Regions from separate parts of the Bacillus paramycoides genome, predicted to be linked through region 2. Evidence: a T-box and tRNA genes for the amino acid it is inferred to sense, from the RefSeq annotation. Region 2 holds a T-box; the other holds one or more tRNA genes.
What was found. The T-box of region 2 lies ahead of AAG068_RS22375 (valine--tRNA ligase). A T-box ahead of a tRNA ligase gene usually reads a tRNA of that ligase, here a tRNA-Val.
Positions count from the first base shown of each region.

Region 1: it has a tRNA-Val gene. The T-box ahead of AAG068_RS22375 (valine--tRNA ligase) is inferred to sense a tRNA for this amino acid. The anticodon was not compared.

Region 1 covers NZ_CP152427.1:1,245,679-1,250,119, forward strand. Annotated here, with positions in the region: gene AAG068_RS06420 (hypothetical protein) at 1-107, shown strand, start outside; gene AAG068_RS06425 (hypothetical protein) at 370-546, shown strand; gene AAG068_RS06430 (hypothetical protein) at 628-1,173, shown strand; gene AAG068_RS06435 (hypothetical protein) at 1,331-1,927, shown strand; tRNA gene AAG068_RS06440 (tRNA-Val) at 1,991-2,063, opposite strand; gene AAG068_RS06445 (hypothetical protein) at 2,250-2,474, opposite strand; gene AAG068_RS06450 (hypothetical protein) at 2,913-3,140, shown strand; gene AAG068_RS06455 (D-alanyl-D-alanine carboxypeptidase family protein) at 3,296-4,441, shown strand, end outside.
Region 2 covers NZ_CP152427.1:4,322,780-4,327,220, forward strand. Annotated here, with positions in the region: gene AAG068_RS22370 (bifunctional folylpolyglutamate synthase/dihydrofolate synthase) at 1-230, opposite strand, end outside; gene AAG068_RS22375 (valine--tRNA ligase) at 323-2,968, opposite strand; T-box leader at 3,006-3,237, opposite strand; gene ysxE (spore coat protein YsxE) at 3,358-4,383, opposite strand.

The DNA.
Region 1 (4,441 bases), 2.2 Mb from region 2:
TATTCACAATGATAGAAGAAGAAAAACATCCTCACTCACCTTTAATCATAAAGGAGCCTCATAGTGATGAATATAGAGTAGTAAGACCGATGTTAAAAGTACTATAAAATAAAAAGGAGATCCATATGCAGACAGTAACTTCATATCCATGGTCGTTAAGAAAAATGTTTGTTTTTTCCTTTGCTTCATCCTTCCGCCAATCGGTGCAATTTATCCCGCATTAACGGGCAGTAAGACCCCCACCTCAAAATTCAGGGGAAGCAAAGAAGTTAGGTGGGGGATCAACTGCCCGTAAAAGCCCGATTGGTTCAACTAATAATCAGTGGGGGATGAACAAAACCCCCACTGATTAAAGTTTCACTTTATATTTTGATGAATAAAGAAGCACTACAAAAGAGAGAGTTCATTTTATATGTATTATTTGCTGCTATTAATATATCGCTTTGGTTATCGCTTATGATCTTTGAGCGGAGTATGTGGATGGTAGCGGGGCATTATGTACTTGGAGCAATTGTAATTGTTTTTTCGAATAGGAATAAGAGATAAGCCAGCGACCTTAAAGTTGCTGGTTTTTATTTTGCTATTTATAATGAAGAAACAAATTTTTAATAGAGAGTAGTGGGCGTTATGAGATGGAAAGAGGGAACGTTTGAAAAAATAGAAACGAATGACGCATCTATTGAGCAACTTATAAACACGTTTAAGGAACAAAACGTAATTGGTGGTGCAATAATAAGCTGTTTTAAAGTACATAACGAAAATTTTTTCAAAGAAATACCACATTCGAAAGAGGAACACGAACACTTCTTTAGAAGAATCGTTAACTCTTTAGATATAATACATAGCTTAGAAGAGCTAAAAATACATACGTCAGAAAAATATAAGTTTCGTTTTAAAGAGCAGCTGGCAGTCATGCTTGATGGAAGCATCGCCGCTCAAATTTTGTGGGGCGGAGCATATGAAGGATTTAAGGAACGACCAGTTATCGCAAAGCAACTAGCAGTCAATGTATGTCAATATATGTTCCAAGATCGATACGAAGATATTAAAGTGTTCGAAAGCTATCGCCCTTGGACAGATTGGTTTTACGATGTTGCGTGGGATGTTACTTGGATGGTGTTAGATAGTAAGGAGCAGAAAATGTGGTTCATTTGTGCTACGGATACGGATTGATAGAAGAGGGCCTTGTAGGAATGCTGCAAGGCTCTTAATATTTTGGGAATGAATAGAAAATAAATCATATAAATGCTATACCAAAAAATGTTTGTAATGTCAGTTTCATACTATTATATAGTGATGACTTACTAGAAAAGATAAGAGGAGAATAAACGTGAAAAAGATACAGAAATTATTACTGTTAATGATGGTAGTAGGATTAACAGTCGGTGTATTAGCAGGATGTGCAAATCCGAAAGATACGACAGAAGAATTTTTAACCGCGATACAAAAAGGTGATGTTGAAAAGGCTCGTACATTTGTTGAGAGTGACAAGGAATTTAATAAACTAAATGAAAAAACAGGTGATGCTGAGGCAAAAGCAATGCTGAGTGCAATTACGAAAAACTTTAAATTTGAAAAGCCTGAAGAAGTATCGAAAAAAGATGACACAGCAGAAGTGAAAGTGAAAATTACATCTGCCGATCTATCCGTTGCTGTAACAAAAGCAGTGGGAGAAGTTATGCCAATGGCCTTCGTTAGCGCTTTTAGCGAAGACAAAGAGCAATCTGAAAAAGCAATCGAAAAAACAATGACATCAGCAATCGTCAAACACTTATCAGATAAAGATGCAATCATGGCAACTCGCGAAGTTACATTGAACTTAAAGAAAAACAAAGATGGCGACTATAAAATCGTTGCAGATGATAACTTGAAAGAAGTATTATTTGCCAATGCGAAGTCTTTGGAGAAGATGTTTGATGGGAAGTGATTGACTTAGATAAAAAAGAGAAACCATATCACGTAGAAAGTTGATATGGTTTCTCTTTTTTTATGACCCCGGAGAGGCTCGAACTCACGACCTCCACCCTGTCAAGGTGGCGCTCTCCCTGCTGAGCTACGGGATCTTCAAAAGTGCGTATGTAACAGCATCTTTAATCTGTATGCTAAAGTAATTATATAAAATTAACTGAAATTTTACAATATTTTATATTGAATTTGAAAGGAAAGTAGTTGGAATCAGGCTAGTTGTGTATTAAGGAATACATAGGTAGAGAATGTAATGAAAAGTCGGTTCGAATAAAGTGGTTATATTATTTTTTTCGATACCAATCCAAAGGACCTTCATCACTTAAATCAACAAGAAAAGGGAATAAGAAGTGTAAAGGTAAGCTAATAAATTCTGGCATAGCGTTCACTGTTTTCTTTGATAGATACTGCCTCCCAAAACAATACGGACAATCTTTTTCAAATGTCACGAGTATTGACCATATATCTTTTATTGTCCACTTCGTTTTACAATACGTACAACGGGCCATAGAGTTCCTCCTCATGTTAAGATTACTTCTAGTATATTCCATTTTATTGTACTGAAGTCATTTGTATTTGGTGTGATAAAATGTAATTTGTTTTATTTTTATTTAAATTTATTTAGTTATTTATGTTCATTTACATATCGTTTCATATTTTTGCAGGGTGATAGATTTTCAGCTTCGATATGCAAACTGGCCAATATATCCTTTTTACAATTTACTTAAAATCATGTATAACAGAGATACAAGATTATTTTACCCCGCTATTTGCGGGCAGTAAGATCCTCGCTCAAAATTCAGCGAAAGCAAAGAATTTAGGTGGGAGATCAACTGCCCGTAAAAGCCCGATTGGTGAGGGCTGATAATCCGTGGGGGATGAAGAAAACCCCCACGGATTAAAGTTTCACTTTATAAATATTCAGAAGTAGAGGGAGAATTATTGTAATGGTAAGGAAAACGTTCAAGATGCGTGTATCTAGAAATAGAACGATTTCGATTAATGGATCAATTCTTGATGTGGATGTTACACATGATGAGTTTTTACAAGAGTTTGTTGAGTGGGTGGATTCTAAAGGTTGGTCGTTTATGGGGATGACAGATGAGATTACACCTGAGGAAGCTAGTCAAAAATTAATAGATTCATTGATTGATGAGAAGGATAAGAAAGAATAATTCTTTCTTATTTTTTATTGTATATTTATGTCGTTCATCGTAAAAATATGATATAGTAAAAAACAGTGAATATTCTTCCAATTTAATACAATTTACATATGGATTGGTAGATTCAGTTTTTAAGTAGAGAGAGTATAGGGAAAAGGGAGAGTCATATGGTAAAATTTAAGAAAATTTTGGCTTTTATTACCGTTATTTGTTTATTTTTTTTGACACCTATGACGTTACGTGCTGAGACAAATATTGGAGTGAATCCAGAACAAGTAGCCCCACCACCTAAGGAAGGGCCGAATGTTTTTAGTCAGTTTGCAACTACGATTGATGCGAAAACTGGAGATATTTTGTATGATAAAAACGCACATCATCGTGCATTTCCGGCTAGTATGACGAAAGTGTTAACGGCGATTTTACTTATGGAGCATACGAAGCCAGAGGATCAGTTTACGTTTTCACAATTAGCATTAGATCAAGAGAAGAGTAATTATCAAATTGAGTTTCAACCTGGTGAGACGATTAATAGAAATACTGCGCTTATGATTTTAATGGTGCTGAGTGCGAATGATGTGTCGTATGCGATTGCGGAGCGTATTGGTGGAAGTGTTGAGAATTTCGCTCATATGATGAATGAGAGAGCGAAGCAATTAGGTGCTACAGATAGTCATTTTGTCACGCCAAACGGATTGCATGATCCGAATCATTATACTACGCCATATGATATTGCGATGATTACGAGAGGTGTGCAAAAGTACCCTGAAATACTTCAAGCAATGAATACGAAAAGAACGACAGTTACGACATCTAGACAGACAGTGTCTATTTTTAACAAGTCTACTTATTTTGAAAATCCATATAGTATTGGTGGAAAGACAGGTTTTACAAATGAAGCGCGCAATACACTCGTTTTATTAAATGAGAAGGATGGAAATCGTATTATAAATGTAGTAATGGCTTCTCAAAGACCTGAAATTTATGAAGATTTGAAGCAGATGGCGGACTATTCTTTCGGTCAATTTGTGAAGCAAACGGTACTAGATAAACATAGTTGGCATCAAAAGACAACATATTTAAATAAAGATATTGATAGCGAACTTGAGCAAAGTGCAGAACTTATGCTTAAGAAAGATGAAGGGAAAAACGTAAGGACGATTTTCCGTGCGGCTTCATTAGATAAAGATTCTTTATATCATAAAGGAATTCATCGTGGTGAGGTAGTTGGATCAGTTGATATTACGAAAAATAATCAAACAATTGCGACGGTAAATGTTCTTTCAAAAGAAGATGTTACTTTTGCGATACCTAAA
Region 2 (4,441 bases):
TAAGGGGAGGTAAATGTCCCTACCTTATATTTTGCGTCTTCTAACATGTAGCGCATATATGTTAACGTTGAACCTTTTCCATTTGTACCAGCAAGATGAACACATTTTATGTGACGTTCTGGATTTCCGAGTTCTTCTAGCATCCATCTCATTCTTTCTAATCCTGGTTTAATACCAAACTTCAATCGGCTATGAATCCACCCTATCGCTTCTTCGTATGTATGTATCACGTATGCTTTCCCCTTTCAAAAGACAACCTTCATACTCCTATTATACGCAAAGAAAAGAGACTCACCAATATAGTGAGTCTCTAAAAAGCATTTTATTTCTCAAGATCTGCTAGACGTTGGCGAACTGCTTCGCGTTTTTCTAGGTAATCTTGCTCTTTCGCACGCTCTCCTTCAATAACTGCTGCAGGAGCTTTTGCTACGAAACCTTGGTTTGAAAGTTTCTTCTGTACACGTTCTACTTCTTTGTCGAACTTCTCAAGTTCTTTCTCAAGACGCGCTTTCTCTTCATCAAGATTGATAAGATCAGCTAACGGTAAGAATAACTCTGCACCTGTTACGATTGCAGTCATTGCTTTTTCTGGCGCTTGTAAGTCCGTTTGAATTGTTAATTCGCTCGGGTTACAGAAACGCTCAATGTAAGAGCTGTTTTTCGTAAGTTGAGCAAGTACAGCCTCGTCTTTTGCTTTAATTTGCATTTGAACTTTTTTGCTCATTGGCGTATTAACTTCTGCACGGATGTTACGAACAGAGCGAATGATATCAACTAGAAGGTGCATTTCTGCTGCAGCTTCTGTATCTTGTAAATCTTCGCGAACTGTTGGCCACGCTGCTACTGTAATAGATTCGCCTTCGTGCGGTAAATGTTGCCAAATCTTCTCTGTTACGAATGGCATGAATGGGTGTAATAGACGCATTGTTTGGTCTAATACGTAAGCTAAAATAGAACGAGTTGTTTTCTTAGCTGCTTCATCTTCACCGTATAGAGGAAGTTTCGCCATTTCAATGTACCAGTCACAGAAATCGTCCCAAATGAAGTTGTATAATGAACGACCAGCTTCACCGAACTCATATTTATCCATGTTACGTGTTACGCTTTCGATTGTTTCATTTAAACGAGTTAAAATCCACTTATCTGCAACTGATTTTTCACCAGTTAAATCGATTTCTTCATACTTCATATCATCCATGTTCATTAATACGAAACGTGATGCATTCCAAATTTTATTAATGAAGTTCCAAGTAGATTCTACTTTTTCCATGCTGAAACGTAAGTCTTGACCTGGGGCACTTCCCGTTGATAAGAAGAAACGCATTGCATCTGCACCGTACTTCTCGATAACTTCCATTGGGTCAATACCGTTACCAAGAGATTTACTCATTTTACGTCCTTGCTCATCACGAACTAAACCGTGAATTAATACATCTTTAAATGGACGCTCGCCTGTAAACTCTAAACCTTGGAAAATCATACGAGATACCCAGAAGAAGATGATGTCATAACCCGTTACTAGTGCATCTGTTGAATAGTAACGTTTGAAATCTGCTGCATCTTCATTTGGCCAACCAAGTGTTGAGAATGGCCATAGTGCTGAACTGAACCATGTATCAAGTACGTCGTTATCTTGATTCCAGTTTTCAATATCTGCTGGTGCTTCTGTACCTACGTATACTTCACCAGTTTCTTTATGATACCAAGCTGGAATGCGGTGTCCCCACCATAATTGACGAGAGATACACCAGTCGTGAATGTTTTCCATCCAACGTAAATATGTGTTTTCGAAACGCTCTGGTACGAACGTTACTTTCTCTTCTTCTTTTTGCTGAAGTGCTACTGCCTTCTCAGCAAGTGGAGCCATTTTTACGAACCATTGTGTTGATAAGTAAGGCTCAACAACTGCACCACTACGCTCACTATGACCTACTGAATGCATATGAGGCTCGATTTCTACTAATACGCCCGCTTCTTGTAAATCTTTTACTAACGCTTTACGGCATTCGAAACGATCCATGCCGTTATACTTACCAGCTTTTTCGTTCATCGATCCATCTTCGTTCATTACTAAGATACGTGGTAAGTCATGACGGTTACCTACTTCAAAGTCATTTGGGTCATGAGCTGGTGTAATTTTTACAACGCCTGTTCCGAAATCTTTTTCTACATACTCATCAGCAATAATCGGAATCTCACGGCCTACGATTGGAAGTGTAACTGTTTTTCCGATTAAATGCTTGTAACGATCGTCTTCTGGATGAACCGCTACTGCTGTATCACCAAGCATCGTTTCTGGACGAGTTGTTGCAATACGAATATGACCAGAACCATCTGTTAATGGATAGTTCATATGGTAGAATGCACCTTGAACTTCTTTATGAATTACTTCAATATCAGAAAGAGCTGTGCGTGTTGCTGGATCCCAGTTGATAATATATTCACCGCGGTAAATTAAGCCTTTTTCGTATAATTGAACGAATACTTTATTAACCGCATCAGATAAACCTTCGTCTAATGTGAAACGTTCACGAGAATAGTCTAGTCCTAAACCAACTTTCCCCCATTGTTGACGAATGTGAGAAGCGTATTCTTCTTTCCACTCCCAAGCTTTTTCAAGGAATTTCTCACGGCCAAGATCGTAACGTGAAATACCTTCTTCACGAAGTTTTCCTTCTACTTTCGCTTGTGTTGCGATACCCGCATGGTCCATTCCTGGAAGCCATAATACATCGTAACCTTGCATACGCTTCGTACGAGTTAAAATATCTTGAAGAGTTGTATCCCAAGCGTGACCTAAGTGTAACTTACCAGTTACGTTCGGAGGTGGAATTACAATTGTATAAGGTTGCTTCTTCTCGTCTCCTGTTGCTTCAAAATATTTGCCTTCTAGCCACCACTGATAAAGGCCTTCTTCAACGGACATATGATCATATTTAGTTGGTAAATTCTTTTCCGTATTTGACATTATTTTCCCTCCTTAAAATAAAAAATGCCCCTCATCCAAAAAGGACGAGGGACATCGCGGTACCACCTTTATTTACAAACAAATTCAGAATTTGCTTATACTCTTAATTTGATAACGGACAAATCCGTCTTTTCCTAATAAGAACTATTCCGTTCAGAAAAGATGCTCCAGGGCTACCTTCTAACATAACTATCTAGAGAATCTCCCAGCTAATGATTCTCCTCTCTGAAGACGTTTCTTGTTATACTCTTCCCCTTCAAGGCATTTATATGATTGTTAATTATTATATACAATAGTGTAAAAAACGAAACCTTATTCGTCAAGATAAATTTAAGACTACGAATTTTTTGAAGCACAAAAAAGATAAGTAGAGGATGCTACTTATCTTTTTACCCGTTCCCCTGCTGGGCAGCTTGTAATTGCGAAAGGAAATATTCTATATTGCTAACGAGCCAATGCGCTTGTTGCAAACTCTTTACTCCGAGAAGTTCATTTTCCTCATTACGGCTCTCTCTTCTTTTTTTATAAGACTGAATTTGCCGAATAAATTGCGATGGATACGTCATGTACGCAAACATGAGTAGTTGCTCTTCTTTCGTAAAAGGGAAATTTTTTTGATACATTTGATACCATTCAAACCGATCACTTCGCGCAATTGGATATGTGTTTAACGACCGAGAATAGAACCCTACAATATCTTGCACTGGTGTTGCAAACTTCGATTTTTCTAAACTAATGAAATAGCCATTCCGTTCATAATCAAATAAAAAATGATTAAGTGATACGTTGCCATGCACAAAAGTAATACGTGTTTTTTCTTTTTCTTTCATCGCATCGTTCCACTCTTTTAATTGCTTCGTTGCAAACTCACGCGCTCTCATTACATGATGATAGTACGTACAATATTGCAATTCAAACGGAGACATATACCATTTCGCTTCCGATTCTACAAGAAACTCTTCTAACATCTCACCATCGTTTTCCCAGCGATCGGATATATTCGTATAATGTTTCTCTAAATCTTCTTCTGTATACGTTTCTTCTTTTACCGTTTTTTGATGCAACGTTCCGAGAGTCTGAAACATTTTATGGTATTGATCATTATCCTCGCCGTTTCCTTCCGCACGTTCTAACCACGGCATTAAATAATAGTTATACGTACCATCACTTAAAATATAATTTCCATCCGTCGCATGGTATATAGGTACATAATTTGAGAAACCTTTCTCTTTCAAAAATTGAATATGGTGCAGAAAGTTATTCCGCTCTAACTTCCTGCCTTCTATTTTCTTGAGCGCATATGGACCTTGATTCGTATAAATTTTCGTTACACTTCCGTGCTCTTCCATATGCTGCGTATCCAATTTATATTGCCTTACAATGGGTTCATAGCGATTTCGTAATTCCATATCCATACGAATAACCCTTTCTATTCAAAACATAGCCTTCAGAAAAACAAGTGAGTGAAACCAC